2 regions of the Sporosarcina sp. resist genome follow, and region 1 is predicted to be linked to the other one. Evidence: riboswitches for the same ligand, from Rfam matches in the RefSeq annotation. Region 1 holds a riboswitch; the other holds the start of a gene.
What was found. A riboswitch is a leader RNA that binds a small molecule or an ion and turns the genes downstream of it on or off. The one in region 1 is predicted to bind thiamine pyrophosphate.
Positions count from the first base shown of each region.

Region 2: it holds a riboswitch for thiamine pyrophosphate, as region 1 does, so the genes downstream of both, H7992_RS06490 (acetylornithine deacetylase) here and tenA (thiaminase II) in region 1, are expected to answer to the same signal.

Region 1 is NZ_CP060287.1:1,652,716-1,658,928, reverse strand. Features, by position in the region: gene H7992_RS08400 (AAA family ATPase) at 1-2,259, opposite strand, end outside; gene H7992_RS08395 (exonuclease SbcCD subunit D) at 2,256-3,413, opposite strand; TPP riboswitch at 3,564-3,667, shown strand; gene tenA (thiaminase II) at 3,775-4,467, shown strand; gene H7992_RS08385 (ABC transporter ATP-binding protein) at 4,454-5,203, shown strand; gene H7992_RS08380 (ABC transporter permease) at 5,200-5,940, shown strand; gene H7992_RS08375 (ABC transporter substrate-binding protein) at 5,937-6,213, shown strand, end outside.
Region 2 is NZ_CP060287.1:1,301,218-1,307,430, forward strand. Features, by position in the region: gene H7992_RS06475 (PhzF family phenazine biosynthesis protein) at 1-213, shown strand, start outside; gene H7992_RS06480 (NADP-dependent oxidoreductase) at 310-1,338, opposite strand; gene H7992_RS06485 (S-layer homology domain-containing protein) at 1,571-3,757, shown strand; TPP riboswitch at 3,775-3,877, shown strand; gene H7992_RS06490 (acetylornithine deacetylase) at 4,089-5,363, shown strand.

The DNA.
Region 1 (6,213 bases):
TTGCATTTTCGCCTCACGATAAGCCTGTTCTGTTGGGAATGCCAATTCTTCTAATGCTTTTTTGAATCTACTTTCCGCCTGCCCCCTCTTCCCTACAACTTCTTCCAAGGTTTCCCCAGCATGAATTTCTGCTACTTTCGCCGCCCCCAGCTTCTCGCTCGTTTCCTCACGCACTTTCTGGACTACTTCCCAAGCGTAATCTAATTCTTCTTTTTTCTTTTCAGTTTCAGCAATCCGCTCCTGAAGCGTGGCTAGTACCCGTACATCTTCGGGTATCGTTTGTAATGTCATGTTAAACAGGGCTAGTTGTGTATCATAGGACGATTTTTGTTGAAACAATGCACGTTCCATTTCAGTTTTCTGCGCCACGATTTGCGCTGTAATTACTTCTTTCTTTTTCAATTCCACTTTCAGATTAACAAGCAATTTTCGATCTGCGCGAAGCTTAGCCACTTCCGCTTCTAGCTTCTGTTTTACCTCATGTAAATTATTATTATCCTTTTCTATAGCTAACCGCTTCATTTCATTTTCTTTATCAGTTAACTGCTCGATTGTATTTTGGTAGGTAATAGCCGCGGTTCGGAATTGCCCCTCGACTTCTTTCAGCCGTTCTTTCTCCACTTCCAGCTTTTCCCTTGAAATGGTTACTTCAATTGTTTTATGCGATTTAGCGGGATGATGTTCACTCCCACATACCGGGCAGGATTCCCCGTCTTTTAAAGACTCAGCCAACATAGCTGCTTGGTTATTTAGCCAAAGTTGTTCTACTGCATCGTATTCCGATTTACTTTTCTCATAACGCGCCTCGTGATCATTCTTTCCTTGTTCCAATACGTGTATCCGATTTCGAATCGCAATGAATTCATCCAGTAGTTTGCACTTTTCAATCGTTTCATTTAGTTGATCGATACGTTCATCGTACTGAACTTGTCCCACTTCAAACATCTCGATTTCTACTTTCACTTTTTCCAAGTTCTTCGTTTCTTCATCTGTCATTCTAACGGTTTTCTCAAGTTCTTTTTCCAAATGATTGTTTTCCTTTTTCATCACATCAAGAGCAGTTTCCTTCGATGCCAAACTTGAAACCGCCGGAAGGAAATCTTTTAGTCGAATCAAACTTTCCGTCAGCTTTTCACGGTCAGTTTTTCTTGCTTCTTCCACTCGAAAATGCTCTCCAGCAAGTTCCATTTTTTCTGCTGCTATCTGGACTGCTTCCTTCGCATTCTTAAGATTATCGGCTTTTGCGGCAGTTTCTTCTTTCAAATTGAGTAATTGCATCTCAAGTTCACCGATTGAAACAGCTCGCTCTGCGTCGGCTATTTGTTGCTCTTTTTGTACCACAATTGGCAACTGTTCCGTTAACTTATTTAACGATAATTCTTTTTGACGTAGTTCAATAAAACGTTCATTCATACTTTTCGCAGCCTGGTACATTTCTTGCATTTTTGTATGTTTTGCATAAACTTCGTCATAACTCTTTTTAACAACAACCGTCTTGTCTTGATAAAACGCAAATTCTTCTTCTAATCCTTGAACGACTTGATTCACATTGTAATGTTCATTCGCCAGAACAGTAAAGACCGATGACTCACGCTCGGGCAGTAAGGTCGCTATTTGTCCAATATGTCCTTCGCTCTGTTGCATCTCTTTCGTCAGAGTCGCTTGTGCGCTGTCTTTCTTCCCTTTTAGCTGCTCCACTATTTCACGGTACTTATCTGTTTTAAATATTTTCCGCATGATTGTTTCTTTATTTTCTGTATCAGACGTTAGAAACTTTCGGAACTCTCCTTGCGGCAGCATAACAATCTGACTGAATTGTGCTTGTGTAAAGCCGATTAGTTCTTCTACCTTCTTGTTAATTTCAGATACAATCTGCCTGTCGACAAGTGGTACCTCCCCGTCTTCCGTCAGTTCATAGAACTCGCAGCGCGCAGACGTTTCGGACTTGTTCCCCTGTTTGACATACGGTATTTGCCGCATGATGCGGTACGTTCGATTATGAATGTCAAACGTCAATTCAACGGTCGTTTGAACTGCGTCGTCTGCGAAGTCGCTTCGCATCGCACGATTATCCGTTCGATCTTCTCCGCTCGCCTGACCATATAGCGCAAAACAAATCCCATCAAATATCGTGGTTTTCCCCGCACCAGTAGCTCCTGAAATAACGAAGAGTCGATTGTCTTTCAATTCCCTGAAATCGACCGTTTCCGTCCCTTTATATGGTCCAAATGCCGTCATCATTAATTGAATTGGCCTCACAGCTGTGTCCCCTCCTTGTGCATAACTTCATGGAGCACTTCTGAAAAGAGGGTCTCCGTTTCTACGTCTGCCGCTTCTCCTTTCATCTCTTCGTAAAATGCTTTAAAGAGTGCTAAATCATCATGCTTCCCATGTTCCATACGTTGTTCATCAACCGCATTTGCGGTCAGCATGAGCACTTTACGCTCAACATGCATCGCGTTCGGATAGACTGACCGTACTTTTTCCATCGGGAATAAAACCGGTGTCTCATCTAGCAATTTAACAAAAACATAATCCTCACTTACTGGGTGCAACAAAATATCTTCCATCGTCCCTACAACCGTCCGCATATCATGCTTTGGCTTCAACTCCCGTTTCTCAACAGATACCTGCCCTGCAGCATCAAGTTCGATAATTAGAAACCCTTTATTATGATGTTCTTCTGAAATCGAATATTTCATTGGCGAACCCGCAAATCGCACTGTTTCATTTAACACATAATGTGCCTGATGTAGGTGGCCAAGTGCAGTATAATTAAATCCTTCGAAAAGATGCGCCGACACATATTCTGCCCCACCAATTGCCAACGGTCGTTCGGAGTCACTCGTGTTATTTTCACTTTCTCCGTGAGGTGTCACAAAAGCATGTCCAACAAATACATGTCGGACCCCCTCTGCCATTTGTTCACGGATAGTTGCCGTCACTTTCTTCATCGCATCGTTATGGTTCACAATCGTTTCATCTTCGTGCAAATGTTTTACAACAGAAGGATCCGCAAATGGTACGAGATGGAAATGAACCTCACCGTAATCATCTGACAAAACGACCGGTTCGATTACTTTCGTCATCTGACCTGCAATATGGTAGCCATTTACTCGCATCAATCCGCTTCCAAAATGGAGGCGTCCCGGGCTATCATGGTTTCCTCCAATCGCTAGGACAGGTATTCCAAGTTCCATAGTAATTTTTCCAAGCACTTCGTCAAGTAGTGCAATCGCTTCTGTAGGTGGCACCGCACGGTCATACAAATCGCCTGCGATAACGACCGCATCTGGCTTCTCTTCTTCGACTGCCTCTACAAATTGATCAAGCACATAACGCTGTCCTTCTGTCATATATATACCTTGAACGAGCTTGCCTAAATGCCAGTCCGCTGTATGGAAAAATTTCAAATTCATTTCCCCCTTCAACACTTTTTCTTTCTACTTTACAGGATAATTCTCGTAAAAGGAAACATACATTCCTTTCTAACTTTTCGCAAAGTTAAGGTTGACCTTCTATTTTTAATATGCTTATAATGGGGATGAGTCCAATTTCATATGATCCACCGCTAGGGGTGCTCTAACAGAGCTGAGAGAGGCATGTGCCTTGACCCTTATAACTTGAACTGGTTAATACCAGCGTAAGGAAGAGGTGCTGACACAATAATTCTGCCGGTCTATTTTCCGGGATACTTTTGATTGTCTACAACCCACTTCTTCTTCAAGGAGTGGGTTTTTTGGTTTTCAAGAATACAAAGGGAGTGTTGGAATCATGAAGTTCACTGACCGTTTGTTAGAAAAGACGTTACCAATCTGGAGACAGAATCATAGCCATCCGTTCGTACAAGGAATTGGCGATGGGACGCTTGATCCGGATAAATTCAGGTTTTATATGGTACAGGATTACTTGTATTTGATTGATTATGCAAAACTGTTTGCGATCGGGGCTGTAAAAGCCGACGACTTGGAAACGATGGGCAAATTCGCGACACTACTCGATGGGACGCTGAACAAGGAAATGGCCCTGCATCGAAGCTACGCACTGCGGTTCGGCATTTCTGAACAGGAACTTGAAAACGCTAAGCCGTCACCAATTGTACTTGCGTATACGCACTACATGTTACACGTCTGTCAAAATGGAACGGTTGCGGAAGTGATGGCTGCTCTGCTTCCTTGCGCATGGAGTTACTGGGAAATCGGTAAGGAGCTAAATGCTATTCCAGGTGCTGCCGATCACTCGTTATATGGCGATTGGATTCAGATGTATTCTTCGGATGAATTCAAGGAACTTGCGGGCTGGTGTATTGATTTAATGAACAAATCAGCAGAAGGAAAACCGGAGCATGAACTGTTAAAGCTCGAGGAGATTTTCCTCAATACAACTCGTTATGAATATATGTTTTGGGATATGGCAAATACAAAACAAATGTGGCCTGGAGTTGAAATGATAAATGCTATCGTTTGACGGTGTTTCATTCACGTACCAATCAGGCAACAGCATACTCGATAATCTGTCATTCAACATTCTTCCCGGTGAGTTTATTTCGATAATTGGTGTTAGCGGTTCCGGTAAAAGTACGATTTTTCGTCTTGTAACCGGATTAGATGAACCCTCAGGGGGTACCATTTCTCTTGAAGGGAATCCAAATACTCAGCGCCTTGGAAAGGTCGGCTATATGCCACAACAAGATTTGTTACTGCCTTGGCGAACCATTTTAGAAAATGCATGTCTTCCGCTTGAAGTAGCCGGATTAGATAAGAAGGCCGCCAAGGAACAAGTACAACCATTATTACAAGAGTTCGGTCTTGGTGGAACAGAGGATAACTATCCAGGAGAACTTTCGGGTGGAATGAAGCAGCGCGTCGCTTTCTTACGCGCTGTTCTTTCTGGCAATTCCCTACTATTGTTGGATGAACCGTTTTCAGCACTCGACGCCATCACCCGACTGGCTATGCAAGAGTGGCTAATCAATCTGTGGGAAAAGCGCAAATCAACTGTCCTTTTCATCACACATGACGTAGAGGAAGCACTGTTTCTGTCAGACCGTATTTTTCTGTTGCAAAACAAACCTGTCACTTCATTCGTGGAAATCGAAGTGCCTCTTGAAAGACCTCGAATAAGAAACGATTTACATCGCGCTGAAATGCTCGAGCTAAAAGAACTGCTTATCGGCAAGCTCAGAAGTGAGGTTTCGCTGTGAAAAATACGGCTTCCTTAGTAATCATTGCAGGATTTCTAAGTATCTGGGAGTTGGGTGCACGCCTTTACGGTAAAGCGTTCATTCTCCCTTCCCCTATACAAATTTTTATACGTTTTTGGGAACTGAGGGAAGTATTATTGTTGAAACATCTACCGGTTACTTTGATGACGATTATTATCGGCCTAGCCATTTCGATTATTTCAGGAACAGCAATTGCAGTGCTAATGTCTTCCCGTCCAGGCATACGAAAAGCGCTCTATCCAATTCTCATTGCATCTCAAATGGTTCCTATTATTGCGCTTGCACCTATTTTTGTACTGTGGTTTGGTTACACAATTTGGAGCAAAGTTGCTGTTACTGTGCTCATCACATTTTTTCCGATAACAGTGAATACATTCGATGGTTTATCGTCAGGAAAAAAAGATATACAAGAACTTTTTTTGACGATGGGTGCTTCAAAAAAGGATATTTTCTATAAATATTCCGTACCAACTGCCCTCCCTCATTTCTTTTCTGGAATGAAAGTCGCTGTGACACTAAGTGTAATTGGCGCTGCAATCGGAGAATGGTTAGGCGCGCAGGCAGGCCTTGGTTACTTCAGTAGGCGTATGATGACGCAGTTCGATGGTGCAGCTGTTTTCGCACCCATCTTTGTACTGAGTGCCGTCGGAATCGGTCTATTCATCTGCGTGACCATTATTGAAAATCGAACGTTAAAATGGAGGATTAAAAATTGAAGAAAATCACATTATCACTTACAAGTATTGCGCTAATTCTATTGCTCAGCGCGTGCAATACTAATGAAAAAACAGAAAAGGTAAGTATCATGCTTGATTGGTATCCTAATGCTGTACATAGCTTCCTTTATGTTGCGGAGGAAAAAGGTTATTTCAAAGATGAAGGCATTGAACTGGATATCAAGTTCCCCGCAAGTCCGACTGATCCTATTAACCTTGCAGCAGCAGGAAAAGTGACTATGGGCATCACCTATCAGCCTGACGTTATAATTG
Region 2 (6,213 bases), 350 kb from region 1:
ATGGGTGCTTATTACGCCGAATACATAAATAGAAACTTCGAAAACCATCTACGTATTTTAGTAGAACAAGGCCATGAAATGGGAAAGGATGGTCGTGTACTAGTTAAAGTCTCGAAAAATGAAAAAAGTTATGATATTGAAATTACAGGAACTGCAGTATATGTAAAAGAGCTTGAAATAGTTTTTGTTACGAACAAACACAACAAGGTTTAGATTTTTTGACAAAACAAAATCTCCTCATTTAGTAACCTGAGGAGATTGTTGAATAAGTATTTGGAAGTTGCAGGTCACGCTATTTTACATTAAATGTTAAAGTTTCGCGTATTCAGGATTAGCCACTTTTACGAGCTGTTTTCCCAGATTTGTTCCTTTAAATAAACCAAGGAATGCTTCTGGTGTATTTTCAAATCCTTCAACAATTGTTTCTTCATATTTCAGTTTGCCTTGCAGTAGCCATTTACCTAAGTCGGTAAACCCTCTTTCAAAATCAGTGGCAAAATCGCCTAGCGTGAAGCCTTGCATCATAGCGCTCGTCTTGATCATAGCTGATTGAATACGTGGACCTCTATCTTTTCCTTCAGCATTGTAGGAAGAAATTGATCCGCATAATGGAATACGAGCATTTCGATTTAGCATTGTAAAAACAGCGTCTGAAACGTCGCCGCCTACATTATCGAAATAGACATCTACTCCAGCAGGTACGGAATTTTTTAAATCTGTCCAGAAACTATCCTTTTTATAATTTACAGCTGCATCAAAGCCGAGTACATTCAATAAGTAGTCAATCTTTTCATCTGAACCTGCAATACCTACTACTTTGGCACCTTTGATTTTCGCGATTTGTCCAACTACTGATCCAACTGCCCCGGCAGCCCCAGAAACGACGACCGTTTCGCCTTCTTGGGGTTTTCCGATATCAAGCAATCCAAAATAGGCAGTTAAACCTGTCATGCCGAGAATACCTAAATGTGTTGAAATAGGTGCCATTTTAGGGTCTATTTTGCGAATTTCATTTGGAGTAGCTACGGTATATTCAGCCCAGCCAAGATTCCCAACAACGACATCACCTTGTTTAAAGGCGTCTGACTGGGATTCAACTACTTCAGCTACGACACCCCCTGAAATGACCTTATTCAATTCAAATGGAGCAATATATGACTTGGCATCTTGCATTCTTCCACGCATGTATGGGTCAACAGATAAATAAAGCGTCCGTACTAAAATTTCATTTACTTTTGGTGAGGGAACTGAATTCTTTACAAAGGTAAAGTCTTCTTTCGCAGGCATTCCTTTGGGACGATTTGCTAGGTGAATTTCCTGTTGTATCAATTGCTTCATTGCAATTCCTCCTTTGTAGTTTGCCGAATTAGTTGGCAAGTGAAAACCCTAACACTCAAGAGTTACTAAGGTCAATGATTATGGACTGGTGTTTCTTTTCCATTGAATTGCTATTGTTCAGCCTTGCTTTCTCCTGTGGACGAACTCCAAAATAGTATCCAAAAGTGTTATAATTATACTTAACTATAATTTGATGTTATTAATTTTAACTAAAGGAGGGCTTTAAACAAAAATGAAGAAAATAAATACAATGTTTCTCGCTTTAGCATTAACGGTAGCTTTACCGACGACAGCTACTGTTGGATTAACAGCTAACGCGGCAGAAGCTCAAGTCGTTAAATCAGAAGACGTCACGACAGCTGCAAAATTTACGGATATTCCAAATAGCCACTGGGCGAAAAATGAAGTTATGCAACTTGTAGAAATGGGCATAATGACGGGTTACGGCGATATGCAATTTCGTCCGGATCTAGCAATGACAGTTGGAGAGGCTACTCAATCTTTTACAAAAGCGGGATATGAATTTTTAATCAAAGACGTGACAGGCAATTCTTTTGGTATGGAAGAACCTTTAACACGTAGGCAAATGGAGTTGGCATTAGTAGATGCATTTAATTTGCAAGATAGTGCATTAATCGAATGGCCAAGTCTTATTTCATTGGATAAAGGAAGTGTAGGCGCAGTTCCACAATACAGAATTATGCCAGGCATACAAAAAGGTCTATTCAATCACGGATCACAAGTAGACCGCGCTACTTTTGCGGTGATTCTGCATCAAGTACTTGTGGAGAAGGGGAACATTGCAACTACCAAAAAATATGAATTAACGAACTTAGAGCTGTCGCCTAATTTTACTCGGATTCCCTCTGCTGTGAATTTAATGAAGGTGTCATTTGATGAACATCCGATTTACCTAAGATCGACAGAGAATATACTTTTCACGAATCATACGAGAATCGATAACTCATTTTCACGAGATAATATTTACACTTATGACATCGGTATAGAAGGTGCGACCATTGAGTTAACGGTTCGTTCATTTGATAATGGCGATTACTTCTTATTTTCGAAAATCATTAACCCTACTGAATCTGCTGTAACAGTAGATGTCATTCAAAAAGAAAATGAAGTGGCTTCATTTGAGCTAAACCGTTATGATAAATACAAGATTAAACGTAATGATAAAGACGTTTTTGGCAGTGACACAACATCCTATCCGACAGGTTTACTCCAATTTGTGAAGCTAGATGGATCAGTGAAGGAGCGGATGGTTGGTCAGTCTTATTTGTCAAAGCAATTGTCATTAGAGTATGAGAATGATGGCTACAGTTACATGCGTCAATTGCTCGGTGAAAAAGAGGCACTGTCTTATGCTCAGGTTGGAACAACATTATTATCTGTGCATACGTTAAATTCAAAAGGCAATGACATTGTAGATCAGTGGTATATGAATGCGGATGACCAATTATTTGCGAATGAAGAGAATATGGAGAGCTGGATGCTTGAGTCAGCTAAGTATTATAAAAAACGTAATAATTGGTACACGGCGGGTGGCCCATACAATAAAATGGCGATAACCACAGAGCCAATGCCTAATACAGGGCAAGGATATGGGCGGAACTTACTTCTATTAAAAGAAGATCGTGCGCTGGTTTTATATAATGAGCAAGAGGATCGTTATTTTGAGAACTTAATTTACAACTCATTTGTTAACTTGAAGAATTTCAAAGGTGACAAAGATTATTGGGAAACAGAAGTTACAAGCACCTATTTGAAAGATTTATATGACATTACAGCTCCATTCATTGATACACGTTTTAATGAGCAAATCGCGCTTTTCTACTATAATAGTGGTGCTGATTTTGGAATTGAGAATGCGAAAGAGCCATTGCGTAATTATGCTGACTTACTAGTCTCACAAAAAAGTAAAGGAAACGTCATTCCTGTGAATGACGAGTCTTACTACATCGCGGATTACTTCCCGATTGCACAGCAAGTAACGACACATGCCTCTATGAATCATGTGTTGGGCGGTATGAACGTTTTACTCATGGCTTATAATGAGTTCGGTGATCAGAAGTATTTAGATACAGCGCAGGCTATACAAACAGCGATTGTAGCGGATAAAGATGATTGGATTCGTGATAATGGCGATATTTGGTATCGTATTTCCGCATTACGTGACTATAAAGGCGATGATTACAAGCATCTGACTTTAGAGGATTTAATAAATTCGTACAAACTTTGGAAAGATATTGATCCGACGTATTTGCCTTTATTAGAAGAAATGATTGCTTCAAAAGCTTCGTTTTTATCGAATGAAAATTTAGGTTACACAACTAAAATAAAGAACGGGTTACGTGATATCGACTTATCGAACTATCTTCCTAAAGGGGAAGAAAGAACAGATGCATTGTGAAGAAGAAAAAACTAAATAGATACTGCTAGGGGAGCCGTTTAGGCTGAGACACATCATAGATGTAAACCCTTCGAACCTGATCTAGTTCATACTAGCGTAGGGAAGCAGCTGAAACTCTACACTCAATGTCTTTATATACGTAGAAAACAGCCGCCTTCCGATTATGGAAAGCGGCTGTTTTCTGTTCCAGTGTATATATGTTGAACAAATGAAATAAAGATAGTGAACTGCGCGAAGGCGCATTACAAGGGCTAGCGCCGTAGTGAATTCAATGGAATTCTTTATTACAACGTATATAGATTCACCTACCAAAAATATAGATAAGGGATGGATGAGTAAAATGGAAAATAAAATTAGTAACCTAGTTGATGAACGTCTAGAGGAGTTAGTGCAATTGCTAGCGGACCTCGTTCGTTTCCCGACAGTTAGTCCACCGGCAAGAAATACAACAGGCGTACAGCGGTATATTCAAGATTTTTTAGCACAAGAAAAATTTGAAACGGTTAGTTGGGATGTATTTCCTGGCGACCCGAACGTTGTAGGCGTTAAAAAGGGAACGGATGGAAACCTGTATAACAGCCTAATCATTAATGGACATATAGACGTTGCGGAAGTGGGGGATGAAACAGAGTGGACTGTGCCTGTCTTTGAACTAACGACTAAAGATGGCAACGCATATGGGCGAGGAACATCCGATATGAAAGGTGCAGTAGCGGCGACTTTACTAGCCGTTAAATTATTAAACGAACTAGGTGTGGAACTGAAAGGTGATTTGCAAATTCAGACTGTCATTGGGGAGGAAGCGGGAGAGGCTGGAACACTTTCATGTATGGAAAAAGGCTATACAGCAGACTTTGCACTTGTAGTCGATGGCAGTGATCGTCAAATCCATGGTCAGGGTGGTGTGATTACCGGCTGGATAACGATTAAAAGTAAGGAAGTTTTCCATGATGCAATGAGGATGAGTATGCTTCATGCAGGCGGTTCGGTTAATGGGGCTAGTGCGATAGAAAAGATGATGAAGGTTATTGCTGGATTACAAGATTTAGAACGTCACTGGGCTGTGACAAAAAAATATCCGGGTTTTGCGCCTGGCACCACTACTATTAATCCAGCAGTTATAGAAGGAGGAAGGCATGCAGCTTTTGTGGCGGATGAATGTCGGCTCTGGATCACCGTTCATTTCTATCCGAATGAAACCTATCAATCTGTAACAAAAGAAATCGAAGAGCATTTGAACCATGTAGCAAAAGCAGACACGTGGTTAAGAGAAAATCCCATTCACTTTCGCTGGGGTGGAAAATCAATGATTGAAGAACGTGGAGAAATATTTCCGGCGCTTGAAATGAATGCGGACCATGCAGCTGTTCAACTTCTTGCGCATTGTCATGAACAAACCGAAAAAAGTCCTGCAATAATTGGTATGTCGAGATCAGTAACAGATGCGGGCTGGCTAGGAGCAGCAGGAATTCCAACTGTTATCTACGGTCCTGGAAAGTTGGAAGAGGCACATTCTGTCGATGAAAAGATAAACATTGAAGAATTAGTGGTATTTACCAAGACGCTTATGTTATTTATAAATGAGTGGTGTAATACGAAAAAATAGGAGTGCAAGTAATCTCCCCATTCATCTACTACTATTAAACTGTTACATGTTGAACAAATGGATGCCTATATAAACTAAGCGAAGGCGCCTTACAAGGGACAGCCTAAACCTTAAGAAAAGCTTAAAAGTCTACGTTTGACTTGTACATTTGCGGCTAGCTTTGGACGAAATGATTACAACACCTTTACCGCGGGTTAAATGTGGCTGGAAATGCCAGCTACACTCTTTTCGGTAATCCTGTTACAACTAACTGTCCACCACATACCTACAATGTTTAAGTGGAAAATGCAACTACTTTGGAAGATGGAAGAATAACTACCTTTCTATAAAAGTTGCAAGTGCCCGAAGATGAAATTTCGGGCACTCTGCTGCATTTAACAAGCTTTCCTTACTTACTTTGGCAAAAATCATACAAGTAACAATGTGATGCCATATAGAAAGTGACCCTTTCTAAAATACAAAAAGGAAATACTATAGAGTGGGATTAGGCAGCCAAAATTGCATCTTTGGCTGCCCCTTTATGGATAGGAATGTAGTTATTCACTCGTTCCCAAAAGCATCAGAACTTAGTGTAGCTGTACCTTTGAAGAGCGGCGGACGAAGGGCCCCCATACAATTAACGAAAAAGCAGCGTAGGATGCGACAAAGTCGCATCCTACGCTGCAAGAAATGCCGATAATGGTGCAGTAGTCGTTCAGTCCAAAGCGATTCAAAAGCACATGTACATAAGGCTTCTAGTGTTTTATCACAAAAGTAAGCAGTCATGTGTTTCAACATATAAATAAGTGAAGCTATTACTTATACGGTATCAATTGATTTCTATGTTTCCAGATAGATTATTATGAGATAC